DNA from 2 places in the Arthrobacter sp. AIWTK1 genome. Region 2 is predicted to be linked to the other one. Evidence: riboswitches for the same ligand, from Rfam matches in the RefSeq annotation. Region 2 holds a riboswitch; the other holds the start of a gene.

Region 1 (5,203 bases), 1.4 Mb from region 2:
CCGCGTCCTCAAGGAGGCCGCCGTGGTGATCGAAGGGGAGCGTATCTCCTGGCTCGGGCCGGCGTCGGCAGCGCCGGCCGCCGACGACGCAGTGGACGCCGGCGGCCGCGCTCTGCTGCCGGGCTGGGTGGATTCGCACACGCACCTGATCTTTGCCGGTGACAGGACTGCGGAGTTCGAGGCCCGGATGGCCGGCGAAAGCTACAGCGCCGGCGGTATCGCCGTGACCATGGGCGCCACCCGCGGGACGAGCGACTACGACCTCACCCGGCTCGCCCTGGGCCGCGTGGCCGAAGCAGTCTCGCAGGGAACCACGTACCTGGAAACCAAGACCGGCTACGGACTGGACGTGGAGAACGAAACGCGCAGCGCGCGCATCGCCTCCACGGTGGCGGACGAAGTCACCTACCTGGGCGCCCACCTGGTCCCAGCAGGTGAAGACCCGGACGAATACACCGACCTGGTGTGCGGGCCCATGCTGGCGGCCGTGCGGCCCTACGTCAGCTGGGCGGACGTGTTCTGCGAGCAGGGGGCCTTCAACGAGGAACAGTCGCGCCGTGTGCTGCAGGCCTGCAAGGACGCGGGCCTGGGCCTGCGCGTCCACGGCAACCAGCTGGGAGAGGGGCCCGGGGTGAGGTTGGCGGTTGAATTCGGGGCCGCCAGCGTGGACCACGTGAACTACCTGTCCCGCGCCGACGTCCACGCCCTCGCGGACACCTGGTCCGGCTGGGAATCGGCGGCCGGCGCCGGCGAGCGGGGCACCGTCGCGACGTGCCTGCCGGCCTGCGACCTCTCGACCCGCCAGCCGCTGGCCCCCGGGCGCGAGCTGCTCGACGCCGGGGTGCCGATTGCCCTGGCCTCCAACTGCAACCCCGGCACCTCCTATACGAGCTCCATGGCGTTCTGCGTCACCACCGCGGTCCTCCAGATGCGGCTGAGCGTCCACGAGGCCGTCCGTGCCGCGACGTACGGCGGTGCGCTCGCGCTACGGCGGGAATCGGGGAACGACGTCGACGGCGAACGGGCGGTGGGTTCCATCGCCCTCGGGCACCGCGCGGATCTGCACCTGCTCAACGCACCCTCCGCCACGCACCTGGCCTACCGGCCGGGCATCCCGCTGACCCACGCCGTCTGGCGGGCGGGCGTCCGCGCCCGCTAGCGCGCCGGTTGGGAGGACCTAGAAGACCATGGGCGGAGCGTCCAGGACTGTCTCGTCCACCCGGCGGTCCTCCCACTGGCTGAACGGCTTGTCCAGTTCGTACTTGCCCTTGCGGGTGCGCACCAGGATCCGCACCTCGGCATTGTCCGGGTTGTTGAGGGACTCGAAATACTCCACGGACCAGTGGAACCAGCGCATGCAGAACAGCCGCATCGTCAGCCCGTGGGTCACAAAGAGGGCGTTCGGAGCGTAGCTGGGCTTGGACCAGTGCCGGTGCAGGGTTTCCATAAACGAGGAGATCCGGTCGTAGACGTCGGAGCCGGATTCACCCTCGCGGAACCGGTAGAAGAAGTGGCCATAGGCGTTCCGGAGCTCCTTCTGGTCCTCGATGTCCCCGGCGATCTGGAAGTTGGCCCAGTCCTGTTCGCGGAGCCTGGGTTCTTCGATGATCCGCTCCACGAGCGGTCCCAGGTTGAGCGCTTCGAGGGTCTGGTAGGCCCGGAGATACGGCGACACATAGACACACACCGGCTGCCCGTTAAGTTCGCGGCGGATGTTCTCGCCCGCTGCCCGGGCCTGTGCCACGCCGAGTTCGGTCAGCGGTATCCGGTAATCAGGCACCCGGTTATAAATGGAAGTGTCGGCATTGGCGGCGGACTGGCCATGCCGGATCATGATGATTTTTCCGGGCGCACTCATAAATCCCAAGCATAGGCCCCGGACCACGCAGCTTCCGGGTTGCGTTGCCCGGGGGCTCCCGAAGCGGCGGACAGGAAAGAACCAGAAAGGGAAGGCAAGATAGGAACATGCTGGTTCCCTCCCGCCGTCGTCTGCGGATAGAAGTCTGGATTGTCCTGGGTCTGTCGCTGGGGCAGTCCGCCGTGTATTCGGTGGTGCAGCTGCTGGACAAGCTGACGCGTGCCCCCTTGGCCGAAGGGACCTCCACCCTCAACCGGTCGCAGAGCAGCCGCGAATACTTCGACCTGACGTATCAGTTGCTGGACATTTTTTTCGCGCTGGTGCCGGTGGCGCTGGTCATCTACTTCCTCACCGAGCACCGGGCGGCGGGGCAGTCCGGGGCCTCGGCCTTCCGCCAACTCGGCTTCAACTTCGCCCGCCCGGGGAGGGACCTGCTGCAGGGGCTGGGCCTTGCAGCGCTGATCGGCATCCCCTCGCTGGGGCTGTACGCAGCCGGCCGGGCCCTGGGCATCACTACGGCCATCATCCCCAGCGCGCTGGATGCCTACTGGTGGACGATTCCCGTGCTGATCCTGTCCGCAATCCGGCACGGGATCGTGGAGGAAGTCATTGTGGTGGGGTACCTGCTGGACCGTCTCGGCAAGTTCGGCTGGGGCATGCCGCTGGCCATCTTCGCCAGCTCCATGCTCCGGGGCAGCTACCACCTCTACCAGGGCTTCGGTCCGTTCATCGGCAACGCAGTCATGGGCGTTGTCTTCGCCTGGATCTACACGAAGACCCGCCGGGTCATGCCGCTGGTGATTGCCCACGCGCTGTTGGACATCGTGGCGTTCGTCGGGTTCAGCCTCTTCGGCAAGGCCATCGGGCTGGGCTAGCTGTACTGCTCAGGGACGCCTGAGTGACGCCTCAGGCCAGCCGCTTAAAAGGATTCGGCCGCTATCGGTGGGTGGCGTCATTGGCACCCGCTGATAGCGGCCGAAGTTTGTCACGGCAGCGCGCTGCCCGTGGTCCCTGCGGTCCACACGGTGGAAGGGGGTTAGATGGTTACTGCCCCGGAGGCGGTTTCGAACGTGACGGAGAGGATTCCCGGCGTTCCCTTCGGAGCAACCCATTCAACGGCCACATCTTCGAGCGGCTTTTCGACGGGTTGGCCGAGCCATTCCGTGACACGCTCGGCCGAGCCGGCGATGGTGAGGCTGGACATCTTAACGTTGCTTGGGTAGGCGTTGGACGGGTGAAGCTCCGGGTCGCCCTCCCACTTGAGCATGTACGGCACCTGCGGATCCGCAATGAGGCCAAGGATGCCAATCTGCTTCCAGACGAGTTCGCGGCCGTCGGGGAACTTGCGGTTGCCGTTAACAGCCGAGCGGCCGAGGCGTTCTTCGAACGGTGCCAGGTCGTCCACTTCGACGCACCAGCCCATCCAGCCGCCGCCCGCTGCGGAGCGGGCCCGGACAGCCTGCCCGAACGGAGCCTTGTCGGATGCCGGGTGGTCCAGGACCTCCACGACCTCCAGGTACTTGTGCCCGGCAAGCGGGATAATCATGTTGCGGGTGCCAAAACGGGGGTGTACCCCGCCCTTGACGGCTTCGACGCCGAGGGCAGATGCAATACGGTCGGTGGTGGCAGCCAGGCCATCCTGTTCACAGGCGTAAGAGACGTGATCCATGCGCATGCCCTCATCTTGGCACTTTGTGATGGAGCTCTCAGCTAAGGGTACCCTTACCGGGGTGGGATGTTGTTCCGGACCGGCCTGAGGTCCGTGAAATCACGCGGCCGACGTCCTTCGTCACAAACCTGTTCACACACAATCCGCCCTTTCTACACTGGGTTCAGGTCATGAGCGCCAGCATCGAGCCCCGGCTTGCTGGCCGGCAACCCTCGTTCCGCGGTGGGGTGCCCCGGGTGAAGACCTGGCCCTCCGGCAACCGCCGGGCGGCAAGCGCGGCACCAGACCGTCCCGGCATACCGTACGCCCGGCCATGGTGCCCTCCTTGGAAGGAGCCCCCCGATGTCCAATGCATGGTCATTCGAAACCCGCCAGATCCACGCCGGCCAGGAGCCGGACAGCGCCACCGGCGCCAGGGCCCTGCCCATCTACCAGACGACGTCGTTCGTCTTCCCCAGCGCCGAAAGCGCCGCGAACCGTTTCGCGCTGGCCGAACTGGCGCCCATCTACACGCGTATCGGCAACCCCACCCAGGATGCGGTGGAGCAGCGCGTGGCCAGCCTTGAGGGTGGACTGGCAGCGCTGCTGCTCAGCTCGGGACAGGCTGCGGAGACATTCGCCATCCTCAACGTCGCCGAGGCCGGCGACCATGTGGTGGCCAGCCCCAGCCTCTACGGCGGCACCTACAACCTGCTGGCCCACACCCTGAAGAAGTTCGGCATCTCCGTGACGTTCGTGGAGGACCCGGACAACCTCCAGCAGTGGAAGGACGCCGTCCGGCCGAACACCAAGCTCTTCTTCGCCGAAGTGGTGTCCAACCCCCGCCAGGACGTCCTGGACATCGAGGGCGTCTCCCGCGCCGCCCACGAGGCAGGCGTCCCGCTGATCGTGGACAACACGCTGTCCACCCCCTATCTCATCCGGCCCCTGGAATGGGGCGCCGACATCGTGGTCCACTCGGCAACGAAGTACCTTGGCGGGCACGGCAGCGCCATCGCCGGTGTGATCGTGGACTCGGGCAACTTTGATTTCGGCAAGGATCCGGACAAGTTCCCGGGGTTCAACACCCCGGACCCCACCTACAACGGGCTTGTCTACGCGCGGGACCTCGGCGCCGGGGGCGCCCTGGGCGCGAATCTTTCCTACATCCTCAAGGCCCGCGTCCAGCTCCTGCGTGACCTGGGCTCAGCGGTTTCCCCGTTCAACGCCTTCCTTATCGCCCAGGGCCTGGAAACGCTGAGCCTGCGCGTTGAGCGCCACGTGGCCAATGCGGTGAGTGTTGCAGAGTGGCTGGAGGCGAGGGCCGACGTCGAATCCGTGGCCTATGCGGGCCTGCCGTCCAGCCCCTGGTACGAGCGCGGCCGCAAGTACGGGCCCAAGGGCACCGGCGCGATCGTGTCCTTCAACATCGCCGGCGGGGCGGAGGCCGGCAAGCGGTTCGTGGACGCGCTGGAACTGCACTCCCACGTGGCAAACATCGGTGACGTGCGCTCGCTGGTCATCCATCCGGCGTCGACCACGCACAGCCAGTTGACTGCGGAACAGCAGGCGGTGGCGGGGGTGACACCGGGCCTGGTCCGCCTCTCGGTGGGGCTCGAGCACATCGATGACATTATCGCCGACCTCGACGCCGGTTTCCGCGCAGCCAAGGGCGACTGAACACTGTGACCCCCGGC
Region 2 (5,203 bases):
CCGAGACGGCCAGTCCGCGCTGCACCAGCAAGGCGGTGTACTTCCCCGTCCCGGCCCCGATGTCAGCGGCGTCGGACGCCCCGCCGGTGCCGCCGGCGCTCCGGAGCAGCCAGTCCACTGAATCGGCAGGGTAGCCGGGGCGGACTCGATCATAGTGTTCGCCGCCGTCCTGGAAGCTTTGGCCGAGTTCGTAGCGGCGCTGGTGGTGCAGTTTGGGGCCTCCCCGTGCCACGTGCAGTCTCCTTCGGGCAGGCTGGAATTCTTACCCCTCGAATTTACCCCACGCGCAGCGGCCTCAGTCTTCGGTGCAGGGCGCTGCGCCGGCGGTGCCGGGGGTGTTGGGTGCCCACTCCGGGTAGCTGCGGGTGTCGTTGGCCGGCACCCAGCGGCCCGAGTCCACCACGTAGTCCCAGCCAAGGCCGGTCCGGCGGAGCTCCTCGATGCCTGCGAGCAGGCGCTGGGCGTCCTCCAGCCGGGAGCCGACGCCGAAGCTTGCCCGCAGCGAGCCCGACGGCAGCCCCAGGCGCTTCAGCAGCGGGTGGGCGCAGAAGCGGCCATCCCGCAGGCCCACGCCGTGTTCTGCGGAAAGGTAGGCCGCCACGAGGCCGGCGTCGTAGCCGGCGACGGAGAAGTTGACCACACCGATGGTGTCCGTGGCCTGGTCGGTGTCGCTGAAGATTTGGTGCACAGTGACGCCGTCGATCTTCTGCAGTCCCTCAACGAGGAAAGACCGGATGGCGGTCTCATGGGCGTGCCACAGTTCCTGGTCAAGTGCGCCGATGACCTGGGTGGCCCGGGCCAGGGTGGCGGCGCCAAGGACGTTGGGCGAGCCGCCCTCGTGCCGTGCCGGTCCTGTGGTCCAGCTGACGGAATCCAGCCGCGCCTCACGGACGGCTCCGCCTCCTGCGAGGTGCGGGGTTCCGGCGTCGAGCCAGTCCGGCCGGCCCACCAGGACGCCGCTGCCGAAAGGCGCGTACAGCTTGTGGCCCGAGAAGGCGAGGTAGTCGACGTCGTCCGCGGCGATGTCGATGCGGCGGTGCGGGGCCAGCTGGGCCGCGTCCACAACGATCCTTGCGCCGTGTTCGTGGGCCAGCGCGGCCAGTTCGCGGATGGGGAGGATTTCGCCGGTGACGTTGGAAGCGCCCGTGACGGCCAGCAGGCTAATGTCACCCTGTTGGAGCTCTGAGCGCAGGTTTTCGAGCGTGGCTTTCAGCGTGGGAGCGGCAACAACGCTGCGGTGTGGCACGCCCTGCCACGGGAGCAGGTTGGCGTGGTGTTCAATGTCCAGGTACAAAACCTCGCCGGTGGGGCGGCCGTCGGCCACCGGCAGGCACCCGGCCAGCAAGTTCAGCGAGTCCGTGGTGTTCCGGGTGAAAATGACCGAATCGTCAGCCCTGCCCCCCACGAAATCGCGGACGATGTTCCGGGCGTTTTCATACACTGACGTGCTGATCTGAGAGGCGTAGCCCGCGCCGCGGTGCACGCTGGCGTAGTACGGCAGGATCTCGTTGAGGTAGGCCGAGACGACGGACAGCGCCGGAGCGGAAGCGCCGTAATCGAGGTTCGCGTAACGGACATGCCCGCCCTGAATCAGGGGAGCCTGGATCTCCGCGCCGGTGACGGCTGAGAGGGGGCGCTGGGCAACAGTGAAGCGCTGGTCCAGAAAGCCTGCGGCGGACGTGGTTGCGGCGTTTGCGGGGAAAGTGGCAGTAGTCATGGGGACCTCACTGTAAAGGGACCCCGCACTGGGGGATCCGCGCTTGCCGGGTCCGTTCCGGACCGGCCTGGTCGTCACCCGGGGCACCCCACCGCGAATGGAGGGTTGCCGGCCAGCAAACCGGGGTTTAGCGCTGGCACTCGTGACCTGTTTCGAGATTAGGACATTCACTGCGCCGCGGGAAAGCCACGGCAATTATTAAGCTCTTTGTTACGCACGCGGAAGAATGGCATTCCCGCCGAATAAAACGACGGCGGACGCCCCCGGGAGGGCCATCCGCCGTCGTTTTATTCGGCTTATGGCTGTTGCCTGCCGCCGACGTGGCGCGGGCGATGTAGCCGCGCCGCGGCTCAGCGGCCACCAGCCGCGGTGCGCCTCAGAGGAGGTCGTCGAGGTCCGGGTTCAGCCGTTTGAGGACCTCGGAATGGAGGATTGAATTGGTGGCCAGGGCATTTCCGCCAAACGGGCCGTCCACTCCCTCCAGCGATGTGAAGCGGCCGCCGGCTTCGGTGACGATCGGCACCAGGGCGGCCATGTCGTAAAGGTTGAGCTCCGGCTCGCAGGCGATGTCCACCGCTCCCTCGGCCACCAGGCAATAGGACCAGAAGTCACCGTAGGCACGGGTCCGCCAGACTTCCTCGGTGAGGCCCAGGAATTCGTCCAGGTTGCCGCGGTCCTTCCAGCCGCCAAGGCTCGAATAGGAGAGGGAGGCGTCCGACAGCCTGGACACGTTCGAAACCTTCAACCTCGTGGCAGCAGCAAGCGACCGCCCCATATAGGCGCCGGCTCCCTTCGCGGCCCACCAGCGCTTGCCCAGCGCCGGCGCGCTGACCAGGCCGACCACCGGCTCGCCCTCATCCACGAGGGCGATCAGGGTGGCCCACACCGGGACGCCGCGGACGAAATTCTTGGTGCCGTCAATGGGGTCGATGATCCAGCGGCGGGAACCGTGCCCGGAACTGCCGAACTCTTCACCGAGGACGGCATCCCGCGGACGGGAACGGGAGAGCTGGCCGCGGATGGACTCTTCAGCTGCCTTGTCAGCATCCGTTACCGGCGTCAGATCCGGTTTGGTTTCAATCTGAAGGTCCAGCGCCTTGAAGCGGCTCATGGTCTGGGAGTCAACAGAGTCGGCCAGGACATGGGCGAGGCGCAGGTCATCGTTGTAGCTCGAAGCGGGTTGGGTCATGGTTCCAAACTACCGTCTCTGCGGCCGCCCGGCCGGGATGTCACGAAACGATGCCGAGTTCTTTGGCATCCTGAGCTTCCATCCGGGGGTCGGTGCCGAGCAACCGCCGCAGGGACGCCAGGCGCGCGGCACCCGACGGGCCCGCGTGTCCCTCGGCCACCCAGGCATCCACACCGCAGTTGACGGCGGACGCATCGTGCTTGCAGCCGCGTTCGCAAGCGTCCGTGCCGGGTTCGAGGTCGGGGAACGAACGCAGGATCCGGTCCGGATCCACATGGGCCAGGCCGAAGGACCTGATGCCGGGTGTGTCGATGATCCAGCTTCCGGCGGGCGCGTCACTGATGCGCAACGCAAGCGCCGACGACGACGTGTGCCGTCCGCGGCCTGTGACCGCGTTGACCCCTCCCGTGGCCCGCTCGGCTCCGGTGAGGGCGTTGACCATGGTGGACTTCCCCACTCCGGAATGGCCGAGCATCACGGTGACTTTGCCGTCGAGGTGGGCCCGCAGCTGCGAGACGGCGTCGCTGTCCAGCCGCGCTGACAGCCCGTCATCGGAGCGTGCATCGATCCCGGAGGCCGCGGCGTCGGCCGTTCGGCTGATGATCACCGGAAAATCAAGGTGCCGGTAGTTGGACAGGAGCTCCGTGGGATCCTTGACGTCCGCTTTGGTGACCAGCAGCAACGGCTCAATACCGGCGTCGTATGCGGCCACCAGGGCGCGGTCGATAAAGCCGGTGCGCGGTTCCGGATTTGCGGCGGCGACCACCACTACAAGCTGGTCCGCGTTGGCCACCACCGCCCGCTCGATAGGGTCCGTGTCATCGGCGCTGCGACGCAGCAGGGTGCGGCGGTCCTGGATCTTCACGAGCCGCGCCAGGGTATCCGGCGCTCCCGAAACATCGCCCACCAGGGACACGAAGTCCCCGGCTACCACGGGTGAACGGCGCAGTTCACGTGCACGCGCGGCGATCACGGTGCGTTCGTTCCCGCTATCCTCGCCCACAACAGCCGTGTAGCGCCCGCGGTCCACCGTGATGATACGGCCGGTCACGGCGTCGTCATGGCTGGGCCGGTCCTTGGTCCGGGGGCGCGAACCTTTCTTGTTGGGACGGATCCGGATATCGGACTCGTCCCAGGAACCGGTGCTACGCCCCACTGGCCTGTTCCGCCCGCCGTGTCAGCATTTCTTCCCACAGTTGCGGAAAGTCCGGCATCGTTTTGGACGTGGTGCCGATGTCTTCCACTTCCACGCCAGGCACGGCGAGGCCCAGGATGGCGCCGGCGGTGGCCATGCGGTGGTCCGCGTAGCTGTGCACGACGCCGCCGTGGAGCTTTGCGGGCCGGATCACCAGGCCGTCTGAGGTTTCCTCGGCATCGCCGCCGAGGCGGTTGATCTCCGTCACGAGTGCGGCAAGCCGGTCCGTCTCATGGCCGCGGAGATGCGCGATGCCGGTCAGCCGCGAGGGACCCGTGGCCAATGCGCACAGCGCGGCGACGGTCGGTGCAAGTTCGCTGGTGTCAGCAAAGTCCGCGCCCTTGATTTCCGGACCGCCGGTGACAGTGAGCGTCCCGTCGTCCAGCGTGACCGTGGCACCCATGGCGGTCAGGATGCTGCGCCACAAGTCGCCCACCTGCGTGGTGGGGGAAGGCCAGTTGGGAATGCGGACGGTGCCCCGGGTTGCCAGCGCTGCGGCGAGGAACGGGCCGGCGTTGGACAGGTCCTGCTCGATGCGGCGGTCAAAGGCCCGGATGGCGCCCGGCGCCACAACCCAGTGGTTCGGGACGGAATCGTCGACGGACACACCAACTTCCCGCAGGACGGCCACGGTCATGTTGATGTGGTCCAGGCTGGGGACCGGCTTGCCCACGTGTTCCAGGTGCAGGCCCTCGGTGAAACGCGCGCCCACCAGGAGCAGCGCCGACACGAACTGCGAGGAGGCGCTTGCATCGATCACCAGGTGGCCGCCCCGTACTTCGCCCGTGCCGTCCACCGCAAAGGGCAGCGCTGACGGCCGGGCTCCGTCCGCGGCGCGGACCTGCACGCCGAGCGCGGCCAGGGCCTCGATAATGGTACCCATCGGCCGTTTCCGGGCGTGCGGATCGCCGTCGAACACTGTCACGCCGCTGCGGAGCGCGGCCACCGGGGGAACAAAGCGCATGACAGTGCCGGCGAGTCCGCAGTCGACGCGGGCATCGGCTGCCGCGGTGTCCGGATCGAGGGGGGTGACCTCAAGGTCGGGCCCGAAGGAGCCATCGCCGGGGACTTCCCGGATGCCGGCACCAAGCTGGCTGAGCGC

The links. Region 2 has a riboswitch for S-adenosylmethionine ahead of AC1MDG_RS13420 (aminotransferase class V-fold PLP-dependent enzyme). Riboswitches for the same ligand answer to the same signal wherever they lie in the genome.
Region 1: it holds a riboswitch for S-adenosylmethionine, as region 2 does, so the genes downstream of both, AC1MDG_RS06735 (bifunctional o-acetylhomoserine/o-acetylserine sulfhydrylase) here and AC1MDG_RS13420 (aminotransferase class V-fold PLP-dependent enzyme) in region 2, are expected to answer to the same signal.

The regions. Positions count from the first base shown of each region.
Region 1 covers NZ_CM155287.1:1,478,632-1,483,834, forward strand. The annotation lists gene hutI (imidazolonepropionase) at 1-1,159, shown strand, start outside; gene AC1MDG_RS06720 (histidine phosphatase family protein) at 1,178-1,858, opposite strand; gene AC1MDG_RS06725 (CPBP family intramembrane glutamic endopeptidase) at 1,966-2,733, shown strand; gene AC1MDG_RS06730 (VOC family protein) at 2,895-3,533, opposite strand; SAM riboswitch class IV at 3,694-3,809, shown strand; gene AC1MDG_RS06735 (bifunctional o-acetylhomoserine/o-acetylserine sulfhydrylase) at 3,870-5,186, shown strand.
Region 2 covers NZ_CM155287.1:2,907,882-2,913,084, reverse strand. The annotation lists gene AC1MDG_RS13425 (class I SAM-dependent methyltransferase) at 1-232, opposite strand, end outside; gene AC1MDG_RS13420 (aminotransferase class V-fold PLP-dependent enzyme) at 296-1,717, opposite strand; SAM riboswitch class IV at 1,752-1,865, opposite strand; gene hisN (histidinol-phosphatase) at 2,094-2,906, opposite strand; gene rsgA (ribosome small subunit-dependent GTPase A) at 2,947-4,062, opposite strand; gene aroA (3-phosphoshikimate 1-carboxyvinyltransferase) at 4,052-5,203, opposite strand, start outside.